3 regions of the Thermophagus sp. OGC60D27 genome follow, and region 1 is predicted to be linked to each of the others. Evidence: riboswitches for the same ligand, from Rfam matches in the RefSeq annotation. Region 1 holds a riboswitch; each other region holds the start of a gene.
The links. Region 1 has a riboswitch for thiamine pyrophosphate ahead of thiM (hydroxyethylthiazole kinase). Riboswitches for the same ligand answer to the same signal wherever they lie in the genome.
Positions count from the first base shown of each region.

Region 2: another riboswitch for thiamine pyrophosphate. It lies ahead of ACT29H_RS08800 (sulfide-dependent adenosine diphosphate thiazole synthase); the one in region 1 lies ahead of thiM (hydroxyethylthiazole kinase).
Region 3: another riboswitch for thiamine pyrophosphate. It lies ahead of ACT29H_RS11675 (TonB-dependent receptor); the one in region 1 lies ahead of thiM (hydroxyethylthiazole kinase).

Region 1 is NZ_JBQTGH010000006.1:221,050-231,603, forward strand. It holds gene ACT29H_RS09225 (SDR family oxidoreductase) at 423-1,232, shown strand; gene ACT29H_RS09230 (acyl-CoA thioesterase) at 1,375-1,794, shown strand; gene ACT29H_RS09235 (dipeptidyl-peptidase 3 family protein) at 1,867-3,825, shown strand; TPP riboswitch at 3,848-3,945, shown strand; gene thiM (hydroxyethylthiazole kinase) at 4,040-4,834, shown strand; gene thiE (thiamine phosphate synthase) at 4,831-5,475, shown strand; gene thiD (bifunctional hydroxymethylpyrimidine kinase/phosphomethylpyrimidine kinase) at 5,701-6,510, shown strand; gene ACT29H_RS09255 (TenA family protein) at 6,567-7,253, shown strand; gene ACT29H_RS09260 (MGH1-like glycoside hydrolase domain-containing protein) at 7,307-8,689, opposite strand; gene pyrI (aspartate carbamoyltransferase regulatory subunit) at 8,858-9,322, opposite strand; gene pyrB (aspartate carbamoyltransferase) at 9,368-10,276, opposite strand.
Region 2 is NZ_JBQTGH010000006.1:102,926-113,479, forward strand. It holds gene ACT29H_RS08765 (TonB-dependent receptor) at 1-752, opposite strand, end outside; gene ACT29H_RS08770 (DUF4249 domain-containing protein) at 826-1,713, opposite strand; gene ACT29H_RS08775 (hypothetical protein) at 1,732-2,361, opposite strand; gene ACT29H_RS08780 (hypothetical protein) at 2,418-3,026, opposite strand; gene ACT29H_RS08785 (hypothetical protein) at 3,206-3,997, opposite strand; gene thiC (phosphomethylpyrimidine synthase ThiC) at 4,309-5,583, opposite strand; gene thiE (thiamine phosphate synthase) at 5,580-6,185, opposite strand; partial or broken gene ACT29H_RS08800 (sulfide-dependent adenosine diphosphate thiazole synthase) at 6,549-7,217, opposite strand; TPP riboswitch at 7,412-7,507, opposite strand; gene cobA (uroporphyrinogen-III C-methyltransferase) at 7,530-8,810, opposite strand; gene ACT29H_RS08810 (NADPH-dependent assimilatory sulfite reductase hemoprotein subunit) at 9,074-10,554, opposite strand, start outside.
Region 3 is NZ_JBQTGH010000008.1:214,374-224,927, reverse strand. It holds gene ACT29H_RS11685 (beta-L-arabinofuranosidase domain-containing protein) at 1-1,363, shown strand, start outside; gene ACT29H_RS11680 (DPP IV N-terminal domain-containing protein) at 2,180-4,417, shown strand; gene ACT29H_RS11675 (TonB-dependent receptor) at 4,551-6,986, opposite strand; TPP riboswitch at 7,040-7,132, opposite strand; TPP riboswitch at 7,275-7,370, opposite strand; gene ACT29H_RS11670 (tetratricopeptide repeat protein) at 7,878-10,554, shown strand, end outside.

The sequences.
Region 1 (10,554 bases):
GTGAAAAGTCCATCGTTATTAACTGCCAGCCTAATGGTTCTAATAGTTGGTCGCTCCAGTAATCTGACTCTTTTGTGGCCATCCCTCATGGTTGGGCGGCAATACTGAAAATTACTTAAATCCCCGCCTGCCTGCTCTCTTCTCCATCCTGCCTCTACACTATATGCTCCTTCTGGTTGTGACAACCGTAAAATGGTCAGGCCCGCTTCTTTTATTTATAACATCAGACGCCCATGGCCACGGAAAAAAGGAAGGTCACAACGTCCCTGTACTTCACCTGCTCTTTACTATAAATCACCAACTTATGGAATAACATTCAAAATAAACCGAACCATTAAGAATATTTAAACCATACAAAAACCCTGAGCTGTTTCCATGTTTCGGCAAAAAACGTCATTTTTGCACCACATATTCCAAAAACAATGAAAGACAAAGTCATAATAATTACGGGGGCCTCCTCAGGTATAGGACGGGCGTGTGCCTATGAATTTGCCGGACGAGGTGCCAAACTTGCGCTGGCAGCGCGTAACGCCGACAAACTGAAAGAAATAGAACAAACAATGACCGGTCAAGGGCACGAAGTGTTGGTGGTGCCCACCGACGTCAGCCGGGAAGAAGACTGCCAAAACCTGATACAACAAACCGTTGAAAGGTATGGTAAAATCGATATCCTGATCAACAATGCGGGGATCTCCATGCGAGCGATTTTTGAAGAGGTGGATTTAAGTGTTTTGAAACAATTAATGGACGTTAATTTCTGGGGTACTGTTTATTGCACCAAATATGCGTTACCCTATCTGCTGGCTGCTAAAGGATCGGTGGTAGGGATCTCCTCCATCGCCGGCTTCATAGGGTTGCCGGGCCGAACCGGTTATTCGGCTTCCAAATTTGCCATGCACGGTTTTTTACAGACCCTTCGTACCGAAAACCTCAAAAAGGGGTTGCATGTACTCATCGCGGCGCCCGGCTTCACGAGTACCAACGTTCGTAAATCGGCACTCACTGCCAACGGAGCGCAACAAGGCGAGACGCCTCGGGCCGAAGAGAAAATGATGAGTGCCGAAGAGGTAGCCCGTCATCTGGCCCATGCCATCCGCAAACGAAAGAGAACCCTCGTTCTGACCTTTGTGGAAGGAAAACTAACGGTGTTCCTAAGCAAATGGTGGCCTTCGTTGATCGAAAAGTTATCGTATCACCACATGGCAAAAGAACCGGACTCTCCCTTTAAGTAAGCACTCACATGGCCGGGTCGAAATCATGCATCTGCAATGGTTTTACCCGTTTTTTCGGCACCCTGCTCCTACAATGGGCAGGATATAGGTGCCTGTTTGTTTATTTCCAAAAGAAAAAAGAATTCACCATATTGCAATAATCATGTTAAAGCATACAACAAAACTGAGAGTGCGCTACGGCGAAACCGACCAGATGGGGATTGTCAACAATGCAGTCTATTCGGCCTATTTTGAGGTGGGACGTACCGAAATGTTCCGGCACCTGGGACTTCCCTACAGCGAAATAGAAAAGCAAGGGATTATGCTGCCGCTTTCCGAACTGCATGTTAAGTTTTTGCGGTCGGCCCGTTACGACGATGAACTGACCATCGAGACCTACGTGGAAGATTTTCCCACATCCAGGATTCGGTTTCAATACAATATATATAATCAATCGGGACAATTGTTGGTAAAGGGTGAAACCGTACTGGCTTTTTTGGATGCCCAAACACGACGACCAACGCGCATTCCGCCGTTTCTGGCCGATAAAATTGCCCCTTTCTTTAAAACGCATGGGCACTAAGGCCTGCCCCGGGCATTCACGATGCCGTGACGGGAGGGCCCTTAATCGTTTCCCTACAAACAGAGTAACACCATGAAAACAGATCATTTTCAATACTACGTAGAGCAGTTTGCCGACCTACGCATTCTTCGTTATCCCGTAACCGGATTTGAGGAGCTGTCGCTGCAACAAAAGAAACTCATCTACTATTTATCGCAGGCGGCCATTGAAGGCCGGGATATTCTGTTTGACCAGAACTATAAGCATAATCTCACCATTCGCCGAACACTGGAAGCCATCTACCAACACTATACCGGCGACCGCTCATCGGAAGATTTTCGCGAGTTGGTGGTCTATCTTAAGCGGGTGTGGTTTTCCAATGGTATTCATCATCACTACTCCACCCTGAAAATAACGCCGACGTTTGGTGAAGCATTTTTCCAACAAGCGGTCAAAAGCATTCCTGCCGAATTGTTGCCTTTAAAAAAAGGGGAAACCGTTGACGACTTGCTAAAAACGCTCATTCCTGTGTTGTTCGATCCCGAGGTAGATGCCAAACGGGTTAATCAGGAAAACGACTCAGATCTGATTGCCACCTCTGCCAACAACTATTACAGCGGTGTATCGCAAAAAGAAGCGGAGGCTTATTATGCTTCCCTTAAGGCGTCGGATGGCCGGGAGCCCCTATCTCACGGGTTAAACACGCAACTGGTAAAAGAAGGAAGACAACTTAAAGAAAAAGTCTGGAAAATAGGCGGCATGTATTCGCCCGCCATAGAGAAGATTGTGGGATGGCTCCAAAAAGCCTTGACGGTAACCGAAAACCACCAACAGAAAAAGGTGATCTCGCTGTTAATCGACTTTTACAAAACAGGGGATCTCAAGATATTTAATGACTACAATATAGCATGGCTGTCCGATCAGGATTCGCAGGTGGATTTCATTAACGGATTCATTGAGACCTATGGGGATCCTCTGGGATTGAAAGGGAGCTGGGAAAGCGTGGTTAACTTTAAAAACCGTGAAGCCACCCGCCGCACCGAAATCATCAGTGCCAATGCCCAGTGGTTCGAAGATCATTCACCCGTCGATCCCCGCTTCAAAAAGAAAAAGGTTCGGGGCGTTACCGCCAAAGTGATCAACGTCGCCATGCTGGGGGGCGATTGCTTTCCTCATACGCCCATCGGCATCAATCTCCCCAATGCCGACTGGATTCGGAAAGAGTATGGTTCCAAGTCGGTCACCATTGAAAATATCACCTATGCCTACGATCAGGCATCCAAAGGAACAGGTTTTCTGGAAGAGTTTTGTTATTCCCGGGAAGAGATTGACAGATATAATCAATATGGTTTTATCTCGGGCAACCTGCATACCGACCTTCATGAATGTTTGGGACATGGTTCCGGGCAGTTATTGGAAGGTGTCTCGGGCAATGAATTAAAGGCTTATGGCGCCGTAATAGAAGAAGCGCGTGCCGATCTGTTTGCCCTTTATTATATGGCCGATAAGAAAGTGGTGGAACTGAATCTACTGCCCGACCGGGAGGCTTATAAAGCCGAATACGACAACTATATCCGCAACGGACTGATGACTCAGCTAACACGTATCAACCCCGGCGAGGATATTGAAGAAGCCCATATGCGCAATCGCCAGCTTATTGCCGCCTGGTGCTACGAAAAAGGAAAAACGGAGAAGGTGATAGAAAAGAAAATGAAAGATGGCAAAACCTTTTTCATCATCAATGATTATGACGCCTTGCGGCATCTGTTTGCCACCTTACTGTCAGAAATTCAACGCGTCAAGTCGGAAGGCGACTTTGAAACAGCTCGCCATCTGGTAGAAACCTATGGGGTGAAGGTGGATAAGCAACTTCATAAAGAAGTTTTGAACCGCTACCAAAAACTGAACCTTGCCCCCTATAGTGGCTTTGTCAACCCGCGATTCCGTACCGTAACGGATGATAAAGGCAATATTACCGATATCATTCCGGATTATGGCGAGAAATATGATGAACAGATGATGCGATACGCCGGAGAACATTCCTGGTTATAGAAAAAATGTTACATTTGTAACGAAACACTGTTAGGGGTGCTCCACCTTGAGTGGGGCTGAGAACAGACCCTTAAACCTGATATGTGTAATAACAGCGTAGGGAAACAGTCGTTTGAATGAGATACCACATACCATTTAGGACATAGTAGATCATTTAAAGCTGTTTTGCCTCGTGCAGAACAGCTTTTTTTTTAACCCCAAAATATTAAGTGAAATGATTACACCACAAATTACAGGAGACCTTCTTCGTAAGGTGCGGGCCACCTCGCCCCTGGTTCACAACATTACCAATTTCGTGGTCATGAACAATACAGCCAATGCCTTGCTGTCGGTAGGTGCCAGTCCGGTGATGGCCCACGCCCCGGAAGAGATGGCGTCCATGGCCGGCATCGCCTCTGCCCTGGTTTTGAACATTGGAACCCTGAGCCGGCAATGGGTAGAAGGAATGCTATTAGCCGGCAAAACGGCCAGGGAACGAAAAATACCTATTGTACTGGATCCTGTGGGAGCTGGCGCCACCTCTTTTCGGACCGAGACCTGTCATCAATTGATCAGAGCCTGTAATCCGACCATCATTCGTGGTAACGCTTCTGAAATTATGGCTCTCATCAGCAGTGATGTACGCACCAAAGGGGTCGACAGCACCGAATCTTCGGACGTGGCACTTCGCATGGCCAAGACATTGGCTCGCGAAACGGGGGCGGTGATAAGCATCAGCGGGAAAACCGACTACATCACCGACGGAACCCATGTTATTCAAATTCAAAACCACATTCCCCTCATGCCCAAAGTGACAGGGATGGGATGCACGGCCTCGGCATTAACAGGGGCTTTTGCTGCGGTCAGTGACAATGCCCTGACCGGTGCCGCATCGGCCATGGCCATCATGGCGGTAGCCGGGGAAAAAGCGGAATCGATGGCGGCAGGGCCTGGCTCTTTTCAGATGCACTTTTTGGATGCTCTGTACGCTCTGAATCAAGAGGACCTTAACCAATCCTTAAAGCTATGAGAACCTCTTTTGATTTGCGTCTCTATCTGGTAACAGACAGAGACCTATCGTTGGGACGGCCCCTGGCAGAGGTGGTGGAAAATGCACTTAAAGGGGGTGTCACCATGGTACAGTTAAGGGAAAAGGAGGCTACTACCCGTGAATTTATACAGGAAGTGATGAGCGTTAAGAAAATATTGCAACGCCATAAGCTTCCGCTGATCGTCAACGACCGGGTGGATATAGCGCTGGCCACCGATGCCGATGGGGTGCATCTGGGACAAAACGATATGCCCTGGCAGATGGCTCGTCAGATGTTGGGGCCGGATAAGATTATTGGTTTATCCGTCGAATCGATGGATCAACTGGAAGAGGCCAACCGGGCCGATATCGATTATATTGGTATAAGTCCGGTGTTTACCACGCCCACCAAAAAAGAACTGGAGAAAGGTTTGGGGTTGCAGGGAACGGCTGACATAGCCCGGCATTCCTCACATCCTTCGGTGGCCATTGGGGGCATCCATCAAGGGAATGCCCACGAGGTGATGGCCACTGGTGTGGAGGGGCTTTCGGTGGTTTCGGCCATTTGTTCGGCCAGAGATCCCCATACTGCCGCCCAAGAGCTCTTAAAACAGATCGATCGAGGACGGAAAAGAAAATAGAAGGGTGTTTCTGATTCCCGGTTTCGGATTTTAGGTTTCGAGGTTCCGGGTTTTGGGAGGCAGGTATAATCGATTGCAAAAATCACTATACCCTACATATCAAACATCTATCCCACAACCCCGGAAACAGATACACTTAACACCAAAGATTGTCCACAATAGCAAGGTATAATTCTTTGTCATACGAATTCTACCATACCAATAACTGAGATAAAAAACATACCAATGAAAAAACATAAAACCGCACTAACAATAGCCGGTAGTGACAGTGGAGGTGGCGCCGGCATTCAGGCCGATTTAAAGACCTTTTCTGCCTGTGGGTGCTACGGCATGTCGGTCATAACAGCCATTACAGCACAAAATACCGAAGGGGTAACAGACATATTTCCGGTGAGGATCGCCACGATTGAAAAACAGATCGATGCCGTGCTCACCGATATCGGTGCTGATGCCGTAAAAGTGGGAATGCTCCATTCGGTCGAGGTGATACGACTGGTAGCAAAAAAGATAAAGCAATATGAAGTAAAAAGACTGGTGATAGATCCTGTCATGGTAGCCACCTCGGGCGACAAACTGTTGCAGGAGGAAGCCATCGAAGCGCTGAAAGAGGAGCTGCTGCCGCTGGCCACCATCATCACGCCCAATATTCCTGAGGCATCGATCCTTTCGGGAGAGAAGATTACGGCACAATCAGAATTGCCCGATGCAGCCCGCAGCCTTTCCTGTAACCAATCTGTTTCGGTGATGCTCAAGGCCGGTCATCTGAGCGATGAAACGCTCATGGACGTCTTGTATGATGCAGAAAAGGATGAAATTGTCACATTCCCTTCAAAGCGAATCACGACGATGAATACGCACGGAACAGGATGTACGCTTTCATCTGCCATTGCCTCCTTTCTGGCTCGAGGGGAGACGCTCCAATCGGCGGTGGGCAAAGGGAAAAACTATATTGATCAAGCCATTCAGGCAGGTAAAGATTACAAAACGGGACATGGTCACGGCCCGGTGCATCATTTTTTCCGGTGGTGGGCATAAACTCAAAGAGAACCATTGGATATATACCACCCATTATCCAGAAAGACTTTTTTCAGATGAAGGACAAAAAAGAAAGCACCCGGTTTTTGAGCATCCCTCCTGCCGGACCGCATACGGCGTATATGTGGAATATTAGTTTTGGCATGATCAACAAGATCTTTGATCATCCCTTTGGGCGAGGGCTCTCGGAAGGAACCCTCCCCCTCGAATGCTTCCGGCACTATCTGTCCCAAGACATGCTTTATATAGAAAAGGATGCCCGCGCTTTTTCGATTCTGGCCGGGAGATCTGAAAACCGGGAGGCCTTCACCTTTTTTCTCCAGATGGCCACCGATGGTTTGGAAATAGAACGAACCCTTCACCGGGAATTGTTCCCTCTGTTTGGTGTTGAACGTCCGCAAAAGATGTCAAAAGCTTGTCATCAATACACTTCTTATCTCACCGAAGTATGCCTTACAGGTTCATATGAATCAGCCGTCGCAGCTCTTCTCCCCTGTTTTTGGGTTTATCATGAGGCAGGGACACGAATCCGATCAAAAGCTGTAAAAGACAATCCTTATCAATTATGGTTAGAGACTTACGCTGACCCCAGATATGGCCGTTATGTCGCTCGTTACATATCTATAGTGGAAAAAATCATGAAAGGAATCAACCAGACACTTACAGAAGAAATGATCCAGGCCTTTCAAAAAAGCATCCAATATGAATTCGCCTTTTTTTCAGAAGCCTGGAACAAAAAATAAATGATCTGTCACTGCACTACTCTACAGTGTTTCCCAAACCTTTAAAAAAGATTTTAAAATTCCGTTACAACAGTTGTTTTATCAAGCCAAGCAGCCATATTAAGGACAAGGAAATTCCAATTTTGAAATCCCTTATTTAATACTGGCTCTCCATTATCGGGAAGGTAATATTCATGCAAAGCGCCAAAGCGTTCAAAATCCCGTCCTAAAAGCAGAATGGTTTTCTCGGCCAACACCCGGGCATCATCATCATAGCCATAATTGACCAGTCCTCTAAAAACAAGATAATTAACATTAATCCACACAGGCCCAAGCCACGAGGAAGGATTTCCACTGGCTCTTACATCATACATTTTTTCCAAGGGAGAAAGAGTACGAACGCCTGCCGGGGCATTAAAGGAGGTAGTATCGCGAAAATGCTTCTTTACCATTATTTCCGCTTGCTCAGGCGTGGCTATATTTGCCCACATCGCCATAAACCCACTCCAGATACTGAACCGTTGAATCAGGCAATCATACGTTCGTGGTTGACCAACGTGGAGGTATAACTCCCCGGGTTGAAGAGATTCTATATCCGGTTTTTCTATGGGCCTTAAATTCAGATCAACACTATAATAAAACCCATCACGAGGATCCCAGCAATGTTCTCTGATGTTTTTCAACAATTGATCCGCCTCTCGGTTATAGTAATTTGCGATATCCGGGAGATTGAGCCTTTCGGCAAGGTAACTAATCGCCAACAACTCTTTATACATGAGCGCATTGAGAAAAATAGATCCGGAACTGCCATAAGGCCGATAAAAGGTACTGGGGTCATTGTCGACCCCTATGGCTTCATCCGTTTCCCAATACATCAGTCCCGTGGCCGCATGACGATGAAAATTAAGATATTTACTAACAAAAGCCTGCAAGAAGTAAAAATCATCCCGTAACCACTCTGCATCTCCATTCATATTTTGAACCACAAAAGCGGCATGCTGAGCTAGAGTTGGTTTATGCATATTACTTTTCCAGGGATTTCGCTTCTTTAACATTTCTTCTCGACTGGGGGCATCTCGTTCAATCCAAATGGGAATCCAACCATCCATTCCGCCATAACTCAAAGCATTCAAGACACACCCTTGTTCATATTGGAGGGCCTCAATGCGATCCTTCTCATTCCCATTTTCGAGCAAAATTTGCCGCAAGGCTATATTGCTGAGCCAAGAATCCCAATCCCATAGCATATCAAGGTATTGATTGCTTCCCGGAGCCAGGAATGGGTATTTTAAGGATCCGCCGGATGTTCGGTACATTCCTTTCATCTCTTTGTAAATGTACTTCCTACATATCTGCTTATACTTTTCAATGTTCTCCGGCGTAGGTGCAGGCAGTTGGCCCATTGATTTTGTAAAAATGCCAATCAAGAATACTATGAGAAAGATTGTTCTTACCATACCAAAATATGTTTACATGAATAAAAGAAATTTCATCAACTCAAACCTGTTCAATAACAGAAATCATCTATGCTACCCGTTAGCAAAACAACAAGTTACATTTTACACTAAGGCTTCAAAAATATACAACAAAATCCCCAACCCTACCCATTAATGTTTTATTTCTGATCAGGAATTCACAAACTTCAATTCTTCCTGAGTCGTAATCTTCTCACAATAGTGACACCTCATAGCAACCTCTTTCTTATTGATGACCTTAAATCTGGTAGTAACCATTTCATTGTTGGTAATACATTGGGGATTAAAGCACTTCACAATTCCCACGATGGTGTCGGGGATGGTAACATCCCTCTTTTCTACTACTTTATAATTTTTGATGACGTTCAGTCTCGCTTGTGGTGCTACCAAAGAGATCTTATTGATCTCATGATCTTCAAAGAAAACCTCAGAAATTTTAATGATGGCTTTCCGCCCCAGCTTTTTGCTATCGAGGTTGGCACCGAAGGTCACTTGTTTGGTCGTTTTATCGAGATCTAAAATCTTAATCACTTTAAATAAATTGTCGGTGGGGATATGATCGATCACCGTGCCATTTTCAATAGCACTAACTTTTAATTCTTTACCGTGTACCATAATAGTATCTTAATCTGATAATTTAATCTGTAATTTTAAAACTTACTACCTGTATCCCATTACTACAGCGATGAGTGCCATTCGGGCAAACACCCCATTTCGAGCCTGATCAAAATAATAAGCTTTCGGACTACTATCCACATCCGGATGTATTTCGTTCACCCTTGGCAGCGGATGTAAAACACGCATATTTTCTTTGGTATTATTGAGCATGTTTTTTCTGAGTACATAAGCATTTTTCACCCTTTCATATTCCATGGGATCGGAAAACCGTTCTTTCTGAACCCGGGTCATGTAAATAATATCTGCATCATCAATGATATCCAATAACTCACCATGTTCATAATAAGGAATTCCATTCTCTTCCAAGAAGAGTTTATATTCACGAGGCATACGTAACTCTTCGGGAGATACAAAATGAAAGGTAGGATTAAAATGAGACATGGCCATTAACAGAGAATGCACGGTACGGCCGTATTTGAGGTCTCCCACCATGAAAATATTCAAATTATCCAAAGATCCCTGTGTTTTACGAATGGAATACAGGTCGAGCATGGTTTGGGTTGGATGCTGATTGGCGCCATCACCGGCATTGATCACCGGCACCAGTGATTGTTCTGAAGCATACCTGGCGCTGCCTTCCAATGGGTGGCGCATCACAATCAGGTCAGCATATCGGCTTACCATCTGGATGGTATCTTTTAAGCTTTCCCCTTTCGTGGTGGAAGAAGAAGCCGAGTCGGAAAAACCAACCACCCTTCCTCCCAGTCGATTAATGGCAGTTTCAAAGCTTAGACGCGTACGAGTTGATGGTTCAAAGAAAAGACTACCAACCACTTTACCTTCAAGTAGCCGTTGATTGGGATTACGTTCAAACTCTTCTGCCACGTCCAAAACATGAAGTATTTCTTCGCGGCTAAAATCATTAATAGAGACTAAGCTCCGGTTTTTCATCTTTTGCATGGGTTTACTTTATAATTAATCAGGTAATTCTTCTTCTGTCCTTCTTACTTATAGGCACAAAAAAAGACCCGGCTTAAAAAAACCAGGTCTGCAAATAATAATATCATTGGAACGAAATAAACATTGACAAAGAGAAAAATGACTCCTTCGTTTTCCCCTAATCATTCGTGTGTTTTCTATTTTTTGACATCTCAACATTTCAAACATCAAAATTACATCTTTTTTTCTACAACGTAAAGTTTTTATTGTAGTTGATCGGGAATGAAGCT
Region 2 (10,554 bases), 120 kb from region 1:
CGTGCCGATAATAACCATGTGCTTTTTTTCTTTACTACAGGGCCCTCAAGGGTCAGGCCTGCGCCGATGGTGCTAAAAAAGAAACTTCCTTGGTTTTTGTTTTCGTTGCCTTCACGGCCCCAAACATCTATTACAGATGAAAGGCGTCCCCCAAATCTGGCAGGAATACCTCCCTTATATATGGTGGCCTCTTTTAAGGCATCCACATTAAAAATGGATAATAAACCAAACGCATGGTTAATATTATATACGGGAGCACCGTCAAGCATTATGAGATTTTGACCGGGATGACCTCCGCGAACATATATCTCAGAACCTCCTTCTTTCCCCTGGCTGATTCCCGGTAATGTTTGTATTTTTTTTAGCAGGTCTGGTTCTCCGAAAATGGAACCGGCTTGCTTGAATTCAGACTGGCGGAGCTTAAGTGTTGGTGAATTGGGCGCGGCAATAAAATTTTGAAGAGTGTTTGTTTTTACAGTAACATCGTTCAAGATATACCCGGGCTCCAAAAACAGTATCAGGGTGCTGTCGGGAAGTTCGCTGGTAGATATTTCAATAGGTTTATAACCAATATATGAGATGGTGACCTTTTGCGTTTGGTTGGGCAGGGACATCGAAAAGTAGCCATATTGATTGGTTGTAGTACCGGTTCCCCAAGGATACGTGATAATATTGGCGCCGGGCAGTGATTCGCCTGTTTCTATATCCAGAACATAGCCATTGACCTTTTGCTGGGAATAGCCGTTCGCCATGTTTGCAAACAGGGGAAAAAGTATGAGAATTACATGAAAAAGGCGGTGAATGTAGGGCATAGTGTTAAGCTATTTAATAAAACCGAAGTCTCTGAATATTGCATCCGGCAAAAATTCCATAGCCATTGGTAATGTTGGAATAGATAAATATTGGTTGATAGGAAAAGGGGAGGTCCACTTCCGGGTCCCAGCTCTTTTGTTCCCACGCTGTTTTGAAATATTGGTCGTAATCTTCCGAAGCGGTGATGATAAATACATCCATTGGGTTAGACATGGTCCATGGCTTGAAATAAAGAACCTGGGAGGTGGTATTTAAGCTTTGGGCATCAATGCGAATAAAAAAATCATATTCATAGACGTATCCATCAGGGACGGAGGAGTCGTACGTTCTGTTAAAAACGTCGGGAAGGACTGAGTTGCAGTATAATCCCGAGGCCTGCTCTACAGATGTGTCGTTGTTATTATTTAAAGTGGTGACTATCCATAATCCTCTCATGCTATCGGTTGGACTACCTAGCGTCAGTTTGAAATGATTTTTATCCCATTCCCCCAGCGGATTTTCCTCTAAAATAACGGATGCTTCCATGTTTTCTGGAACAATGGTTGTCGCACTGACTGTTTTCATGCCTGATTTCGATACTTCAATACAATATATACATCCAGCTTTAGCTGAATGATTAAATAGATATACCCCCTCCTCGGTTTCCTGTGGCAAGTCTAGCAGAGTGTTGTTTTCCCAAAGGAGAATTTCAGCACCTGTGATGGGGACAAATGCCTCCGTTGAATTGGGCCTGCGCGTCCATGACAGGGTTACTGAAATGGTACTGTCAGCAGTGATTATGGCATTAATAACAGGCATGGGTGCTTCCCGGGGAAATTCTCCTTTATATTCACTGGTACAGGAAAGCGTTAAATTCAGAGACAATAGAAACAGGATAAAGGATAGGGGCTTGCCAGGCATGTACATGTACGCTATTTCTTATTTTAGAAATTTAAACAACGGGATAACCACACCTACCTCAAAACGTCGGCTGTAGCCTTCTGTTTCAGCACCAAAAGACTCACTATTTGAGGGTCCGTTATCTCCATAATACGAAGATTGAATGGGCTCATAGCCGTATGAATCTGAAAGACCGAAATAGTAGCGGGCATAAATATCGGCCCATTTGAAATGTTTTAGTAAGCCGGCAGAAAGTTCAACATTGAAGTTTGACTTTCGGGACCCAAATAATGCATATTCCCACCTGGGTCCTACCTGTAAATTAAAACCTTTGTATGCCATAGAGTTAACAAAGGTATTCATGGAAAAATAGAAAATAGAGCGGTCTATGTCACTAAAATTAGTTAAATAATCATCCGAATAATCCAATGGCAATTTACCTATTGCCGGTTCAATTTGAAAACTTATCACTTTAATGGCCGGAATATGGAATGAATATCCCAATTCCCATCCGGAACCCTCACTGTATTGAATAAACTCCTGTTCTTCGTCCGATTTTAATTTGGTATCACTAAATGTGGTTGAAAATTTTATTCCCGAGTGGGGTTGGGCGCTTAAAGCTGAAAAAATATAAAAAACATAAATTAAAACAAATGCTGCTCTTTTCATAATTTGTTTAATGTGATAATATTAGTTTAAAAAAACGGCTAGAATGTAGTTCTGTCCTAAAAATCAATTGAAATATTTGTGTTTATTAAATTCATTTTTTGAAAATTGGACTTTGTATCAAAAATTAGCCTGGGGCCTACATCAATTTGGATATTCTTCATGTTCCCCGATAGGCCGGCACCTGCTTCCGTTTGCGGAAATAATGGATTCATTATTGCAAAACTGCTTTTTTGAGATTTGCTGAAGTCCCAAAGTCTTTGTCCGTATAAGAAAAGACTTAAGTGGTTGTTGAATGCATACCGGACCGAAGACTGTATGCCATATTGCATTGCCGGACGCAGTGATTCGGGCGTGTCAATGCTTAGAAGGCTACCGCCTAAAGTAACGGTTAGCTTATTCACCGGCTTAAACACTATATCGCTTTTGAAGTGCTGGTAACCGCCGAAGGCAGGGTAATGCATGATGCTTCCGGTATTCTGAAAATAAATTTTACGGACATCGGATATGGAATCCAAAGTAAAGTTTGTAAACGTCCAGTTCCGTTGGAGACGGATGCCGTTGTGTTCGAAATATGGATTTAATAATTGGTTTTCTTGTTGTAATGTGAGTGAAGGAAGTTGGTATTTTAAAGGTATGTTTATATTCGGTTTGGGGGCAATACCCATTTCCCTGTTTGATTGAGACAAGCTAGGTTGACAAAAAACTATTCCAGTTATTATAATTAAAAATGGCCGATACATCATTGACAATTGTATTTCTGGAATTATGTTTATTCTATAAAACAGCATCTGAAATATAACAAAAATTATTCCGAATGCTTTCAGATGCTGTTATTATTTGAATATTACCAAGAGAAAATACATTTATGGTCCTCCCCTACGCCCCGATTCCACATTTCAAGATAGTTAGAACCTCGCAATAGGTTAAACATTGTTCCTGATAGAATGTCATTATCGGTTGCAAAATAGCCAGGGTCGTTTGGGCTATAACGCCAATAATATTTTGTCGAATAAGAGACCCATGCAAAGAGAACCTTTTTGGAATGTGTAACTCTTACATAGTTGTAATTACTTTTAGGGTCATTAACTGTCAGTTGGATATTCATCTTTCTTTTATCGTGCTTTTTGGAACAAGAAAAAGTGGAAACGCTTTTTAGTGTCGTTAATTTTTCTTTAGTAGATACTATTGTTTCATTGCCAAGCTTGAAAATTCCGTCTTTGTTTGCTACTGTAAGATAAGGGGGCACGACTTTTGGTTCTATGCTATAATCTGGTAGGCCATCAATAGTCCCTCCGGGGATAAATACTTCATTTTTATATGTATTTATGAATTCAAGAATTGGCGCCTCTGACTTAGCATTATTTACTACTTCTTCATATTCAGAGAAAATTTCGTCATAATAAATTTGGTAACATTCAAATCCTAAAGAGTCTTGCCAAGCAGTGAGCTCTTCTTTTGATTTTTTCGAATTACTAAGGATTAGATTGTTTAAAACACTTTGGTTTTTTATTACAAGAATTCCATTATCAACATATACATCGGGAATTTGTGTTTGCACATCCAAATCTTCTGTTTGGCTACAAGATGTAAAAATTAAGAAATATCCAATAATTAATACAATTGATAATTTTTCCATTTTGTTAGATTTAGGGTTAATAAAAAATAGTTGAATCAATTCTTACAGTATTGTTTGCCATTAAAATAGTAAAGTTGTTATGTTTTCATAGGCACCTCCTTTTATTTGAGTTTTTAGTAAAAGAAAAGTTATTAAATTCAAGTGTTTTATAACTTTGTTATTGCTCTTATTATACAAATGTATAAAATTGTGTTTAATAATACGTTCTGTTAAGAAAATTATTTTGGAAAATAATTTTCTTATTGTATTTAAATTGCTTGTATTAATGCGTTTTTTAGGAATAATTAAAATCGTTCAGTGCTGAAAATTTGTCAAACCACCTTATCATTTTTCACTGCACAAAGATTTCCGCACATGGTACAATGGTCTTCCTCGCTGCTTTCCGATTCAATTTTACGCTTTCTGGCCATTTCTGGGTCAAGAGCCAGTTCATACATGGTTTCCCAGTCGAGGTCGCGCCGGGCCTTGGACATGAGGTAATCTCTTTCACGCGCACCATTAATTTTATTGACCACATCTGCGCTGTGGGCAGCAATTCGACTGGCAATGACGCCATTTCGAACATCTTCGGCGTTGGGAAGACATAGGTGTTCGGCCGGCGTGACATAGCAAAGGAAGTCGGCACCATGTATAGCCGCTACCGTCCCGCCGATGGCTCCAACAATATGGTCATATCCCGGGGCCGAATCGGTGGTTAACGGTCCCAAAACATAAAAGGGCGCCTCATGACAAACTCTCTTCATCAGCTTCATGTTCATCTCTATCTGGTCGAGCGGCATATGTCCCGGTCCTTCTACCATGACCTGAACGCCTTGTTCTCTGGCGCGGTCAACAAGCTCGCCCAGTACCAGCAGCTCGGCAATCTGGCCACGGTCGGTAGCGTCGGACCCGGCACCGGGACGAAGGCCGTCACCAAGGCTAATGGTGACATCATGTTTTTGACAAATATCCAGGATTCGGTCGTATTGTTCGTATAACGGATTTTCTTTTTTATTTTCCAACATCCATCGTTTAAGTATGGCCCCGCCACGGCTAACGATGCCGCATACTCTCTTGTCGTTGTTTAGAAAGGATACGGAGGCTTGCGTCACACCGCAATGCAAGGTCATAAAGTCCACACCGGCCTCGGCCTGAAATTCTATTTCGCGGAAAAGTTCTTCCGGCGTCAAATCAGCTATGCTTTTCCCTTGGGCCAACAATCGTGTGGCAACGCTGTATATGGGGACAGTACCTACCATTACCGGAGATGCTTTCAATATTTTGTTTAGGATAAGTTTTAGATTGCCCCCGGTTGAGAGGTCCATGATGGCATGGGCGCCATATTTAACGGCAATATCGAGTTTTTTAAGTTCTTCGGAAAGGTTACAGTGTTTTTCCGATGTGCCCAGGTTGGCATTTATTTTGGTCGTCAGTCCGGCACCAATACCATGGGGTTCAAAATGGTGATGGTGGTTCTTGGGTATGACGATTCTTCCTTCGGCTATCTCGTTGCAAAGCCATTGAGGATCTACCTTTTCGCGCGCAGCTACAATTTTCATTTCCGGGGTTATTTTGCCTGCACGGGCATAGTGGATTTGTGTGGTCATGGAATTAGTTTTTGAATTTGTTTCAAATTTGTTTCAAAGTCGGTGGTTTGCATAAAGTGACGAACCATGGCAATGTTTTGGGCACCTGCAGCAATTACCTGCCCAATGTTTTCAGGGAAAATACCCCCAATGGCAACCACCGGAACGTCAGATATTGCAAGCACCTGTTCCAATTGGTTTGTGCCTACGGGCGGGTCAGGTTTTGCTTTGGCATTGGTGGGAAATATCGGTCCAAAACCAATATAGTCCGGTTCTTGGGCTAGCGCTTGCCTTGCCTGTTCCAGGGAATGGGTGGATAGACCAATCTTCATGGGGCCTACAATTTTTCTGGCTTCGGAAACAGGCAAATCATCCTGTCCCAGATGCAGATAGTCGGCCTGACAAAGCAGGGCAATGTCGGGACGATCATTGATGACCAGACTGGTAGTGGTTCCACGGGTTATGGCTCTTAAATCACGGGCAATTTTCAGAAGCTCCCGGTCGCTCATCTCTTTTTCCCTTAGTTGCAACATGGCAACCTGGTTTTGTACGCATATTTCGGCAATGGTCGTATGCGGTAGCATCGGTTTGGTTAAAATCACATAAACACCATAATTTTTCATCCGTATAAAATTTATCTAAGTTATTGGCCGGATGAAACTCGCATGACCTAAAGTTTATACATGTTCTTATTGTTGCAAATCTTCTTGGTCATGGTCGTTTCATTGGATTTATTTATTTGGATTGCCAATTCACACCGACGATGTAAAATGAGATGATTGGGGAGATTGGATGGTCAGGGTGGTTGAGAAAGCGACATAAATTGGGGTATTTATATATAAACAAGAAGTTTACAATATTTAAAAGCAGCCATCTCCCCAATCAAAAATTACCATATTCTTAAGTGTTAAAAAAGTCAATCATTAACCAAAAACTAGTGACTAAACACTAATCACTAACCGCTAATGACTATTGATTATCAACTTTTACCCGTTGACTTTTTCCGGAACTTTAGATTCTTCAGAAAGTCTTTGAGCTATTAATTCTGCTACTTTTTGTCCGGAAAGGAGCATACCCCCGAATATGGGCCCCATACGATAGCTGCCGCTGGTTCCGTTGGCGGCCATTCCGCAAACAAAAAGGCCGGGAAATACTTCTTTGGTGTTTTCGATGGTTGTTTTTTCGGCTTCTTCTACCGCCAGCGAACGTTCTCCCATGACTTGTCCCGAAGGGGTATTTAACTGGATATCGTTTTTGCGGGCTACGGTATGCACTATTTCACAGTCGTGGCCTGTTCCGTCGATTACGGCGTTGGCCATAATAATCAAAGGGTCTACATGAAGCCCTTCGCGATGTACCGGCGCCCAGTTGACAACCAATCCACTCACTTTATTATTGTGAAATACCACATCTTCTATGGATGTGCAATTAAAGATGCGGGCACCGGTACGGGTGGCATGATAGGTGAGGGCAGAGGTGGCATGTACCGAGTCCACTGTATAGTAATCATCTTTGTATGGATTGCTTTCGATGCCGAGTTCTTCAAGGATGGGCAGAGCCTCTTTTTGCACAATTATTTCGTTAAACATCATGGCACCGCCCCACATGCCTCCACCGGGGGCTAGCTTACGTTCAAAAACAGCCACTTTTTTGCCTGCTTTTGATAATTAATAAGCGGCAATAAGTCCCGACGGCCCACCGCCGGCAATGGCCACATCAACGGCCAGATTCTCTTTTAATTTGTTGAAGTAGGAATCGATGATTCCTGCTGATACCATTTGTTCCATAGTTTTATGATTATTAAAGGATTAATCAAAAATCTATGGAGTGCGGTACTGATAAAGGTGAGCATACGATAAAATCTTTTCCCTTCGCAGGCATTATCCTGATCAGGTTCAATGGGTATGATCTCAGCCTGTTAAGTAAGGCACCCCGTAAATTGGATTTCAAAAATAGATAATATATTGTTAAACTGCAAAAATGTGCTTCTTTTTCTTTTCTGTTCTTGGTGCAATTTCTTCAAATTCAGGCATCTTTTTTACAACCTGTCCTACTATTATCAATAGCGGTGTTTCTTGTAAAAGCGGATGTTGACATAATTGGTCGAGTTGCGATATTACTACTTTTGATTGAGGATTGGAAACATTACTTATGAGTGCAACCGGGGTATTTTTATTCCATCCTTTTTTTATCAGTATGTTGGAAATTTCGCATTGTTGTCGTGCTCCCATATAAAAGACCAGAGTACTGGCCTGGGGTAATTCCCGTTCGGCAATGTTATGTCCTACACAAAATGCTACGGAAGAACCTATCTCCCGATGGGTTAATGGAATTCCATATTGAGCTGCGGCAGCAAAAGCACTGGTTATCCCCGGCACAATTTTCACATCAATATTGTTTTCGGCCAGAAATTGAAGTTCTTCTCCGGCCCGACCAAAAATAAGAGGGTCGCCCCCTTTTAGTCGCACCACCTTTTTCCCGCTCAAGGCGGCTGATACCAGTAGCTGGTTGATTTCTACCTGTTGAATATGGTGTTGTCCACATCGTTTCCCCACGGCTATTTTACGGGCCGGATAGTGTTCCAGAAACCTGGAATCGACCAGTGCATCATGAAAAATAATATCCGCCGCCAAAAGGTAGCGATGGGTTTTCAGCGTCATTAATTCCGGATCACCGGGACCAAAACCGGCCAGAATGACTTTGGGAACGAATGGTTTCTGCGAACGATCCCTGTTTTTTTCTCCGTTAAGAGATGTCTTTTCCAATGATAGATAACCTGTTAAGTCGGGCCCGGAGTTTTTTTTTATGTTTTCCCGAATCATGATCGACTGTTTCACGTTTTTCCCATTTGATCCGACGGCTATTGTTAGATCCTCCTCCTGGTAAACGGCAGGAGAAATGAAATCACTGAGGCGGGGATTATCTGCCAGATTCACAAGAATGTTACGGGCATGGCAGTGTTCGCGAATTATTTCATTGGTATGTCGGTTGTCGGTGCATGCATATACCATGAAAAAATCATCCAGGTCGGAAGGATCATAGCTTTTATGGATGATATGTATGTTGTCGATTTCCAGAAAGGCAGGATCGATTTTTATTCCGATGACTGTAATGGATACATTGAAACGTCGCAAACTTCTGACTTTCGACAGGGCAGCTTTGCCGGCACCCACTATTAATAGTTTTTTGCCGGTTACATTTACCGATATGGGCAAGAATTCTTGTTGTTGATGCTTGAAGTTGTTCATGGCTCTTGGTTTTATGTTTTTGATGATTGAGTATGGCTTTTGGAGGGTGGAGAAAAATTCAAATACATTTTTATTATACTATTGAATCAAAAAAATGATGATGTGTAATAAAACCAGCAAGGGGTATCTGCATTTCTTTGAAATGATTTTCCCCTTTGCATTCATCTGTCTGAAAGAGATTGGATTGTTGGTTTTAATCTGATTCTAAATGTGAATCACCTTTTAATAAACATAGACTATTCACTTCCTTTCTTTCGGTTTGATCAATGTCTGAAATCTTTTCCCTGAACCGTTTCGGAAACATATTTTTTTCTAATTACGAAATCGCCAAAGCTTTCATGGGAATTTCTATTTTGGGCATAATCGGCAATTAGGGGTCGAAGTGTTTCAATAATTTCTTTTTCCGTAAGCGTTTCCCGATACAAAGTATTTAATCTCGTTCCCTGTTTGTTGCCCCCCAAATAGAGGTTGTAATGGCCTATTGATTTGCCGATCAGTCCTATCTCGGCCAGGTAAGGCCGCCCGCAACCGTTGGGGCATCCGGTCATACGAATGACGATCTCTTCTTTCAAAAGATCATATTCTTGCAGAATGGTTTCTATCTTCCCGATCAGTGTCGGTAGATACCTTTCGGCTTCGGCGAATGCCAATCCGCAGGTGTTTAAGGCCACACAGGCGATGGAATTCTGTCTCAATCCGGAAAGCGTGGCCGGCCATACGCCATATTTTTTGAGGATGCGCGCCACCTTTTCTTTTTGAGAGGTATTCGCAATAATCAGGTTTTGATTTCCGGTTAGAATAAATTGGGCATCGTCAATGTTTTCAGCAACTTTTCGCAGAGCTGTTTTCAAGAGGAGAGAGGGGGTGTCCTTCACTCTTCCTCCTTCCACAAAAAGGTTGAGGCTCCATTTGCCGTCGATACCCTGTTTCCATCCGTAGCGGTCGCCATTGCGGGTGAAACGATAGGGGCGGGGCGCTTCAAGAGCAAAACCCAGACGGGTATTCAACTCATCTTTGAACCACTCTATTCCGCGATCGTCAATGGTGTATTTAAGTCGTGCTCTTTTACGGTCTTGTCGATTGCCGTTTTCTTTCTGTATCAAGACAATCGTTTCGGCCACTTTGAGCACCTGATCCGGTTGGCAAAAACCGATCACATCGCCCAGACGAGGATAGGTTTGTGGATTCCCAAAGGTGGAACCCATGCCGCCGCCCGCCGTGACATTAAACCCGGCCAATTTGCCCTTTTCTTCTATGGCAATGAATCCCAGGTCCTGAGAGAAGACGTCAATGTCATTGTAAGGCGGAATGGCAATGCCTATTTTAAACTTTCGTGGCAGATAGGTCCGTCCGTAAATGGGTTCAATTTCTTTCTTTGAGGATGCCAGCAATTGTTTATCCAGCCATATTTCATGATAGGCGGTAGACTGTGGTGTCAGATGACGGGATAATTCGCCCGCCAACTGATAAACACTTGCATGGAGCGGTGATTCGGCCGGGTTGGCGTGCGACATCACATTGCGATTCACATCCCCGCACGCGGCAATGGTATCCAGCAGGACTTCATTAATGCCTTGCAGGGTGGGTTTCAGATTTCGCTTTATGACGCCATGAAGCTGAAAAGCCTGACGCGTGGTGAGTTTAAGGGTGCCGTTGGCATAACGGTCGGACAGCCCATCCATTTGCAGCCATTGCTGGGGGGTGGCGATCCCCCCGGGAAGCCGCACTCTTATGAGGAACGAAA
Region 3 (10,554 bases), on a different contig from region 1:
CCTTAATAACAGACTCAGCAGCAATACCACAGAAACCTGTAATGTCTATAATATGCTGAAGCTATCGAACCATCTGTTTAAGTGGGAAGCCAATGCCGAAGTAGCCGATTTCTATGAACGGGCATTGTTTAATCATATCTTATCATCACAGCATCCCCAAACCGGTCATGTGATTTACAATCTATCTCTTGAAATGGGGGGACATAAGCATTATCAGGATCCCTTTGGCTTTACATGTTGTGTGGGAACAGGGATGGAAAATCATGCCAAATACCCTAGGAATATTTACTTTTTCAATGATAAGGAGTTATTTGTTAGTCAGTTTATTGCATCTGAACTTAATTGGCAAGAGAAAGGTCTGAAATTGACACAAAATACCCGTTTCCCGGATGAACAAAATACCTCTTTTACTTTTGAGTGCGATGAACCCGTCGACTTGATTCTTCAAATTCGTTATCCCTACTGGGCTGAAAAAGGAATGATCATTACCGTTAACGGAGAGGAGGTTTCCTATGACAAGGAACCTCAGAGTTTTATTGCTTTAGATCGACAATGGAAATCAGGAGATATTGTCAAAGTCTCTTTCCCCTTCTCGCTCAGGTTGGAGACTATGCCGGATAACAAAGACAGAGTCGCTTTAATGTATGGACCATTGGTTCTTGCCGGACAGTTGGGAGCTGTTAATGATTCTAATGCTAACAATCCGCTTTATGTACCGGTATTAATGGTAGAGGACCGAAATCCGGAAACCTGGACTACCCCTATCGCAGATGAGCCTAATATGTTTAAAACAAAAGAGGTAGGACGACCTAAGGATATTGTATTTAAACCCTTTTATAAAACCAATGACCGAAGGTATTCTGTTTATTTCGACATCTTTAACGAAGCCAAATGGATTCAATTTCAGGAAGAATATAAAGCCAAGCAGGAAGCTCAAAAAAGGCTGGAAATTCGCACCATAGACTTCTTCCAACCTGGTGAAATGCAACCCGAAAGAGATCACAACTTTAAAAGTGAAAAAAGTTGGGCTCATGAATATCGTCGTCGAAAATATAGGGAAGCCGATCGGGGCGGCTGGATGTCTTGTGAAATGAAAGTAAATGATAACCGTCCAATTCAGATTGCAGTGGAATATTGGGGTGGATATCAGGGAAGCCGAACATTTGATATTCTCGTTAACAATCAGGTTGTAGCTACAGAAAATATTTCCAATGCTCGTCCGGGAGAATTCTATACCAATACATATAACATTCCTGATGATATTGATCTTTCAAAGGGTTCGATTACCGTTACATTCGATCCAAAAGATAATCATCGTGCAGGACCTATTTTTGGCGTTAGAACGTTGAAAGGGAAGGAGTAATGACCGGAACAAAAAATGGTAGATCCTACCTATGAATCGTGGCATTCTGTATGGCAACTATTGGTTGGTCTAATGGACCTTGCATGGCATAACTTGATATAAGTTTCTGTTGTGGTAAAGATTGCCTTTCATAAGCCGTTTGGACCATCAATATTTAAAAGCAGCGAAATATGGGTTGATGTAATGTTTTTATCACCCCAACGTTGTTTGAGTAACATATCGAATCCATTTTTACCTCGATGGGGCTCTATTGGAGCCCCATCGTATCAATAAATGATGGATCAAAATATTTAATGGCTTTCGTAATGGGTTGGAGATAAAAATACGGTTAATCATGAGCGTCATTTGTATCAATTTGATGCAAACAACAATGTTGTTAGAAATGGCTTTTGGGTTGTTCTGACATTGAATAAAATGATGTATCTCCGCATTAGAGAGTTAACAGAAGAGTGGAAGAGGAATACCACCAGTGTGGAGCCCGGCCGCGATTAGTCGGGCAATGACATTTGGGCCTAGAATGACTGAAGTTGGTTTATTTTTTTTCCTATAAGGAAAAAATTGCATAGGGAATATATCCGGGAATGGCTATATCAATGTCTCTTGCCTCGACTCCTTTGACAGAAAATGGAAATATACTTAGGAGGCTTTTGAGAATAAAGAAAAAATAAGTGGATACCGTTTAATGAACACTCCCCCTTTTTGTTACGTTTGTTGTCTTAAGATTGAGATTAAGGTTGATAAATTTCCTACCCAACCCTAACCCTGACACAGTGCTCACATCACGGAGCAAGGAACTCAAAACTTATTTTCATAACTATGAAACGTTTAATTTTTTTAATATTCCTCGTTTTTGCATGCTTTTCTTTAAGTGCTCAATTTACGAAAGAAGATTATCTGCGAGCCGATTCTGTTTCGGAATTCAAAAGTTTGGTGTTAAATGAAATTCTTGAACTAAACTGGATTGATACGACCCATCTATTTTGGTATAAAGCCCGTACTTCTGTTGATACAACAATGTTTTTTATTGTTGATGCACAAAAACAGGAAAAACGTATCGCGTTTGATACGGAAAGACTTGCCAATGCCATACGGGAGAGATTAAAATTGAAAACAAAGGCCAATCAACTTTTACTTCCTAACCTGAAATTTGCTGCCGACCTCACGACGTTTACTTTTGAACGAAAAGATACGATCTGGAAATGTTTTTTGGCAGACGCTTATCGACTGGAATCATTGTCAGCTAAAGAAAAGGAACAGGAATGGCCGCATTGGGGTGAGTCGCGTGACGAGTTGGCCAATAATCCTGTTGTTTCACCCAACGGAAAGCAAGAAGCCTTTATTCGTGATTATAATGTTTTTGTTCGCAATATAAGAACCGGTGAGATTAATCAACTTAGCTATGATGGTTGTGCCGGCGACCTATATTCTTCCTACATTGTATGGTCACCTGATTCGCATTATCTGACCACCAACAAAGTTAGAGTGCATGAGAAACGTTATATGCACTTTGTTGAATCTTCACCTCCTGATCAGCTATTGCCCAATTTACACAAATTGGAATATCTCCGTCCTGGGGATGTGCTGCCTGTATTTCGGCCTGCCCTTTTTGATGTGGTGCGCAAAAAGAAAATTGAAGTAGATATTCGTCCCTTCGAAAACCAGTTCAGCCTTTCCAATATCCAATGGGCGCCAGATAGCCAATCGTTTTCTTTTGAGTATAACCAGAGGGGGCATCAGGTTTTTCAGGTGGTTCGAGTAAATGCGCAAACCGGTAAAACAAAGATTGTTATTGATGAGCAAAGTGATACTTTTATTGATTACAGCGGGAAACGGTACAGGTATGATGTGGATAAAACAGGTGAGATCATCTGGGCTTCCGAAAGGGATGGATGGAACCATCTTTATCTGATTAATGGTGAAACCGGGGAAATTATTAATCAAATTACGAAGGGCGAATGGGTCGTGCGTGGAGTCGAATATGTGAATGAAAAAGATCGAACCATCTTGTTGCGGGCCGGGGGGCGTAATAAAAAGGAGGATCCTTATTATGAACATTATTGCAGTATTGGTTTCGATGGTAAGAGTCTGAAAGATCTGACTCCTGAGAAGATGCAACATAATGCTCATTTTTCTCACGATTATCGCTTTTTTGTTGACACCTATTCCACTCCTGATAAGGCTCCGGTATCTGTATTGCGTAGAACCTCCGATGGCAGAATCCTGATGTTGTTGGAACAGGCGGATATTTCCCTCATTGAAGCGAACGGATGGATAGCTCCCGAGCCATTTGTTGCCAAAGGACGGGATGGAAAAACCGACATTTGGGGAAACATTTATCGTCCAACAACCTTTGATCCGAATAAATCTTATCCAATTATCGAATACATCTATGCGGGGCCACAGGGATCCTTTGTTCAAAAAAGTTTTTCTTCTTATCACTACCCATTTAGCAGCTTGGCCGAATTGGGCTTTATCGTTGTTCAGATCGACGGGATGGGCACTTCCAACCGCAGTAAGGCATTTCACGATGTTTGTTATAAAAATCTGAAAGATGCAGGTTTTCCCGATCGAATAAGGTGGATTAAAGCAGCGGCAGAAAAATACTCCTTTATGGATACGACAAGAGTGGGGATTTTTGGTGGATCGGCTGGCGGACAAAACGCCATGGCTGCAGTTCTTTTTCATCCCCACTTTTATAAGGCTGCAGTGGCATCTTGCGGCTGTCACGACAACCGCATGGATAAGATGTGGTGGAACGAACAATGGATGGGATATCCCGTTGGCCCTCATTATGCTGAATCATCCAATGTGGTAAATGCTCATCTTTTACAAGGTGAGTTGATGCTGATTGTTGGAGAGTTGGATGACAATGTGGATCCGGCTTCAACCATGCAGGTGGCAGATGCTTTGATTAAGGCCGATAAGGAGTTTGAATTGGTCGTGTTGCCAGGTGTTAAACATACTTTGGGAGGTAAGTTCGGAGAACGGAAACGTCGAGACTTTTTTATCCGAACTCTCTTGCATCTGGAAACACCCGGGTGGAATAATAAGTGAAAGAAAAGACTCTGATGGGAAAGGGTATACTGATATGTAATGGAATTTTAAAATTAAGAATGGATGGCCGTTCAGTAGATTCTAAAAATAAATCCGGCTCCTAAAGGGCCGGATCTATTTTTAGCTTCATTTTTTAAAACCTTATCACGACCTGCCCCATATAATACCGTCCGGCCATGGGGTAATAGTAGGCCCAGGTGTTTTCAACACCTTCTTCATACCAATTACCGCCGTAAGCATTACTTTCGTATTCATGGTCCAGCACATTATGAATGGTAAATTGCAGGCCGATGCTTTTAAATGGTTTGGGATTCAATGTCCAGTTGAATTGTATGTCATTTACCAACCAGGCATCCAGTTTACGGTCTTCGCTTTCGGTGTTGTCGAAATACTGTTCGCCCACATATTTGCTCAGCAACCCAACGCTTAGGCCGGATGTCAGATCAACCGTCAGGTTACTGCTGCCAACAACTGAAGGTGAATAAGCAATTTGTGTATCTCCCAAAGGTTTTATTACCGTTTCGGTAATCCATTCTTCCTCGCCGTTTACTATTGTTGGATAGCTGTTGGTCGATGTTTCCACAAAATCGTAGATGATGTTGCGGCTGAGGGTGAGGTTCATATCCCAATGTAACCATGATACCGGATGAACCGCTGCAATAACTTCCACTCCGGCACGATAACTCTCATCCACATTGGTCAGGATGGGATTTCCCACATTACTTTTTTCACCCGTTGGTATCAACTGATCTTCGTAATACATGTAATAGAGGTTGATGCCACCCGAAAAGGCCGCCGATTCATATTTATAACCCGTTTCAATGTCGTAAAGTCTTTCCGCTTTTGGGGTAGCTTCCCGATCCAGGTTGGCATCCTTAAAATTGGTGCGGGTGGGTTCCCTGTTGGAGATCCCCGCAAAAGCATAGATGTTGTGGTTCGAGCCGGGGGTGAGGTAAAACCCAACTTTGGGATTAAAGAATTGGAAATCATGTTCCTGATCCAGTGACCGCAGGTCGTCGTCCATTCCTGACATATCATAGTTGATGCCACGGTATTGCATGTCCAAAAAGAGCCGAAGGAGTGGGGAAGCTTCCCAGTCAAACTTGGTAAACAGGTTGTGTTCGGTTTTCGTGCCGTTGTTGAAGTACCACTCGTAATCTTTCTCGGTGATTCCGGCATAGCGCATCCAGATGATCCGCCCGAAATGATCGCCGTCATATCGGTTCCATCCCCCACCAAAGGTCAGGCTGGACTGACTTGATAATTTTAAATCGCCCGAAAGCGTTGCGCCGTAAAAGTCATTTTCCATCCATTTCCGGCGTATCAAGTCACTGGTCTCAATGGTTTGAGCAGAGATTTGAATGGGTGATATCCCGTAATGATTTAAAGAATCCTTTTCTTTATACTGTTCATAAAAACCTTCGCCACGGGTGTAGTGAAGCGCTGCGGTGAGATGCAACTGTTGCCCTGCTGCCCAACTGTAAAATAATTGGGCATGTGTCTGTTTGTAATTGTCGGTTTGGTCGTCATAGTACTGTTCATTGCCCAACTCATCGGTATAGACGCCGGCAGGATTATATCGCCGGTCGGTTTCCAGCATTTCCTGCGGAACGCCCCACCAGCTGATACCTGTTTGTTGGTCACCATGAAGGATTATCATCTTTAAAAAGCTGTTGTCGAAATGCATGGTGCCACCCAGGTAGAGCGACTGATGATCCGAGAAAGCGTTTTTGATGTATCCGTCACTTTTTAGACGTGAATAGCGCCCTTCAAAAGAAAATTTTTCATTAATAAGTCCTGTGCCAAAGCGAATGCTGTTTTTAAAAGTATTGAAAGAGCCGGCAGTTGACGTTATTTCGGCGTAAGCCCGGGGATCGCTCGTGGTGGTCTGAAAGTTTATGGAAGCCCCGAAGGCTGCAGACCCTTGAGTGGAGGTTCCCACCCCCCGTTGTATCTGAACGTTTTCTACCGAATTGGCGAAATCGGGCATGTTGGCCCAAAAGACAGCTTGACTTTCCGAGTCGTTCAGAGGCACCCCATTCATGGTTACATTAATGCGGGTAGGATCGGTCCCGCGTATTCTGAGGTTGGTAGACCCCAGCCCGATGCCACTTTCGGAGGTGGAGACCAGCGATGGGGTTAATTTCAGAAGTGACGGAATGTCATTTCCCACCCCGGCGCCCCTGAGGGCCTCACCTGCCAGATCGGTATGTGCCACCGGTGTTTGATGACCGGCACGATAGGCCCTTACCACCACCTCCTCCGTCAAGTGGGATGCAGCTTTCAGGGTGATCTTCAGGTGTTTGGTTTTTCCCGGATCCACCATTGCTTGCCAGGTTTCGTAACCCATAAAGGAAACTCGGATTTGGACGGTGGGGGATGTGATGCCCGAAAATTGAAAATGTCCATCACGGTCGGTAACGGTTCCATGGTTTCCCGGATTCATCACTACGGATGCCCCGGCAAGGGGTTCCTGATTCTCAGAGTAAACGATACCCTGTAACATTCTTTGTGAAAACGTCTGGGCCGAAAGGAAGATCAGCCCCACTAAAAGCATTAATTTTTGCATAACAAAGCAGTTAATGTTTAACAATTAAACCATAAACTGCAATGGGAAAGCTTTTGAAGATATCATACATTCCCTTACCGGCATTACCCGGTCAGGTTCAAAGGGTATGATCTCAGCCATTTTTATTGGCACCCCATTGTAGTTGAATTTAAGGCAGAAATGAAAAGGTAGAAGGGCTTGTTTTGATTATATTTTTTTGTGTTTGGTTGGTTTTATGTTGCACAATAAACCTTGCCCATCTTTATCCTTTGCGTTTCTGTGTGCTATGAAAATTTGGGGATGAAAAATAAAAGGAGAGCGCTCATTTCCCTGCGCCGGCATTACCCGTATCAGGTTCAATGGGTGTGATCTCAGCCTCCTATTTGGGCACCCCGTGGCGGCAAATATAGAAACATTTAATTAAAAAAAGAGAACGCGATCTTAAATTATTTTGTTTTGGTGTCGGAAGCTATGGGCTTTGGGCTTCTTCAGTCGACTCCATGGAGATTATACAGACGATTGAGTCGACTGCAGGCAAACGACTGAGTCGACTGCAGGCAAACGACTGAGTCGACTGCAAGCAAACGACTGAGTCGACTGCAAGCAAACGACTGAGTCGACTGCAAGCAAACGACTCAATCGACCGTACAGGTTTTATTGTATTTTAATCTTTACTTTAAGATTTCCAATGAAGTAGAAAATACCATAACAGCACAAAGTTTATTATTAGGGGTGTGGCTAATTATTTTCCGTCTATTTTTCTCAAGTTCGCTTTAAATAATAAATTATCTGGAAATACACCAAATTTTCTCTATTTTCGTTGTTTGAAATAGTCTGATCAGGACAAAAATAGAATCACTCACATTGAGCCGATGGCTCAAAATTACGATTACATCAATATTTTGGAATATCATGACAAATCTTCGTATACTTTGGCTATTGCTGTTGGTTATTATTGGCGGCCATTTTTCAACAGCTCAACAATCGTATGACAGTCGACAACCTGATCGTCTGTTTAACGAAGCTCTGGAACATTACCGTAACGGTAGGTATGGAATAGCACGAAGTATGTTTGCCGACATACAGGAGATGTTTAGCCCAGGACAGAGCAATTTGAGAGCTGAATCGGCCTATTATTTGGCCATGGCCTCCTCTCACTTAAAGAATGAGGATGCTCAGGATCTTCTGGAGTCTTTCCTTGTTGATTTTCCCGAAAGCGGAATGCGGCCCTATGTTTATAAACGTTTGGGGGATCTGGACTATGAGGCGGGAAAGTATCGCAAAGCATTACGAAATTACAGATATGTAGAGGCCCGTAAACTGAATCGGGATACCCGTTACGACTTTAGGTTCAAGTCGGGCTATTGCCATTTTATGGAAGGAGAGTATGATCAGGCGCTTCCGGCCTTTTCAGAAATTCGCAATGTGGAAGGTCAATGGTGGGGCGCCGCTAATTTCTATTATGCCCATATCCAGTATGAGCAGGGCAATTATAATTCGGCATTGAAAATTTTTGAACAACTGAAAGATGAACCCGGATTTGGAGACGAGGTTCCTTTCTATATTGCACAGATCCATTATTTGCAGGGAGCGTATAAAAAGGCGATTGATTATGGGATGCCGCTGATTGAAGAGGCAGAAGGTGTCAGAAAGGCCGATATGGCACGTGTGGTGGGGAATGCATGGTATGCGCTTTCGGATTATGAGAATGCTGCTAAATATCTTTCCATGTCCGTTAGTCTGACCGAGGCCCCCCCCCGGCAGGATCTGTACCATTTGGGAATAAGTCTGTACCACTTGAAAAAGTATGAGGAGGCAGCAGAAGCGTTAACCCAGACTACCCTTGAAAAAGATGCCCTGGCTCAGAATGCCTATTACCATTTGGGCGATTGTTATTTAAAGATTAATGAAAAAGAGAGGGCTCGCACCGCTTTCGGGGCTGCTTCGGAATATGAATTCGATAAAGTGATTACCGAAGAGGCCATGTTTAATTATATCAAATTAAACTACGAACTGTCCTTCTCTCCTTTTAATGAGATTATCGACAGCTTCATGGAGTTTATTGACCGGTTTCCCAACAGTACCTATTTGGATGAAGCCTGGCAATATTTAGGACAGGCGCTTCTGACCACAAGAAATTACCAGCAAGCTCTTGAGGCTCTTGAGAAGGTGAAAAACAAAACGGCAGACAATTACCGGGCGCTCCAACGAATTGCTTATCATCGTGGCCTTGAGTTGTTTACCAATTTGCGCTTCGATGAAACCGTCGATATGTTGCAATACAGTCTGAAATATGGTGAGTACAATCGTGATTTGAAGGTGAAAGCCAGATATTGGCTTGGGGAAGCATACTATCGTTTGGAAAAATTCGATAAAGCCATCGAGAATTATGATATTTTTATCCATACGCCCGGGTCTTATTCTTTGGATGAGTTTAAAACCGCCCACTATAATATCGGGTATGCCTGGTTTAAGCAAAAGAATTATTCTCAGGCAGCTTCCTGGTTCAGAAAATATGAGAATCTGATGGGCAGTCGCCAATCACCAATGCTTGGAGATGCCCTAAATCGCATTGGGGATTGCTTTTATATGCAACGTGATTTTGATCGGGCCATCCATTATTACGATGCGGCTGCCAATGTGCCGGGGGCTTCGGCCGATTACGCATTGTATCAGAAGGCTTTTGCGCTTGGATTGGTGAAAAACCACCGTGGCAAGATTGAACAACTGCAACAGCTGGTGAATCGTTTTCCACAATCGTCCTATGTGGATGATGCGTATTACGAAATGGGACGATCTTATGTGGCACTGAATGATTTACCTACAGCCATCAGAATGTACAAGAAGTTAAAGGAGGAGTATCCTCGTTCCAACTTTTCCAAAAAGGCCATGTTGCAGCTGGGACTGGTTTATTACAATAGTGGAGATCTGGATCAGTCGCTGGCCTTTTACAAACGTGTGGTGAATGAGTTCCCCGGTACCCCGGAGGCAGAAGATGCTTTGCTGGGAATTAAAAACATCTATCTGGATCGAAATGATGCCGATGGATATATCAACTATACCCGTCAGGTGGGAGGCTTTGCAAGTATCGACAAACGGCAGGAAGATTCCTTGTCCTATATTACCGCAGAAAAACTTTATATGCAGGACAAGTGCTTGCAGGCCATAAATCAATTCGAAGCCTACCTGCGCAACTATCCTAACGGACGGTTTGTGGTTAATGCTCACTTTTATAAAGCAGATTGTCAATATCGCAATCAGGATTTGGAAAATGCACGTCGCTCCTTTGAATTTGTGGTTAGTCGACCCGGAAACATTTTTATGGAAGATGCATTGGTGAGTATTGCACGTATCAGTTTTCAACAAGAGCGCTATAGTGAAGCCCTCGGTTATTATGAGCGTCTGGAGAATGAAGCCGATGAGGAGGATCTAAGAAGGGAGGCTCTAATCGGTCAGATGCGCTGTCAGGTTTATCTGGGCGAACGACTTCAAAATGTTGCCCGACTGGCCGAACGGATATTGGCCGACCCCAAAACTTCTCCGGAAGTGGAGCGGGAAGCCCGTTTCCGAAAGGCGGAAGCCCTTCTGG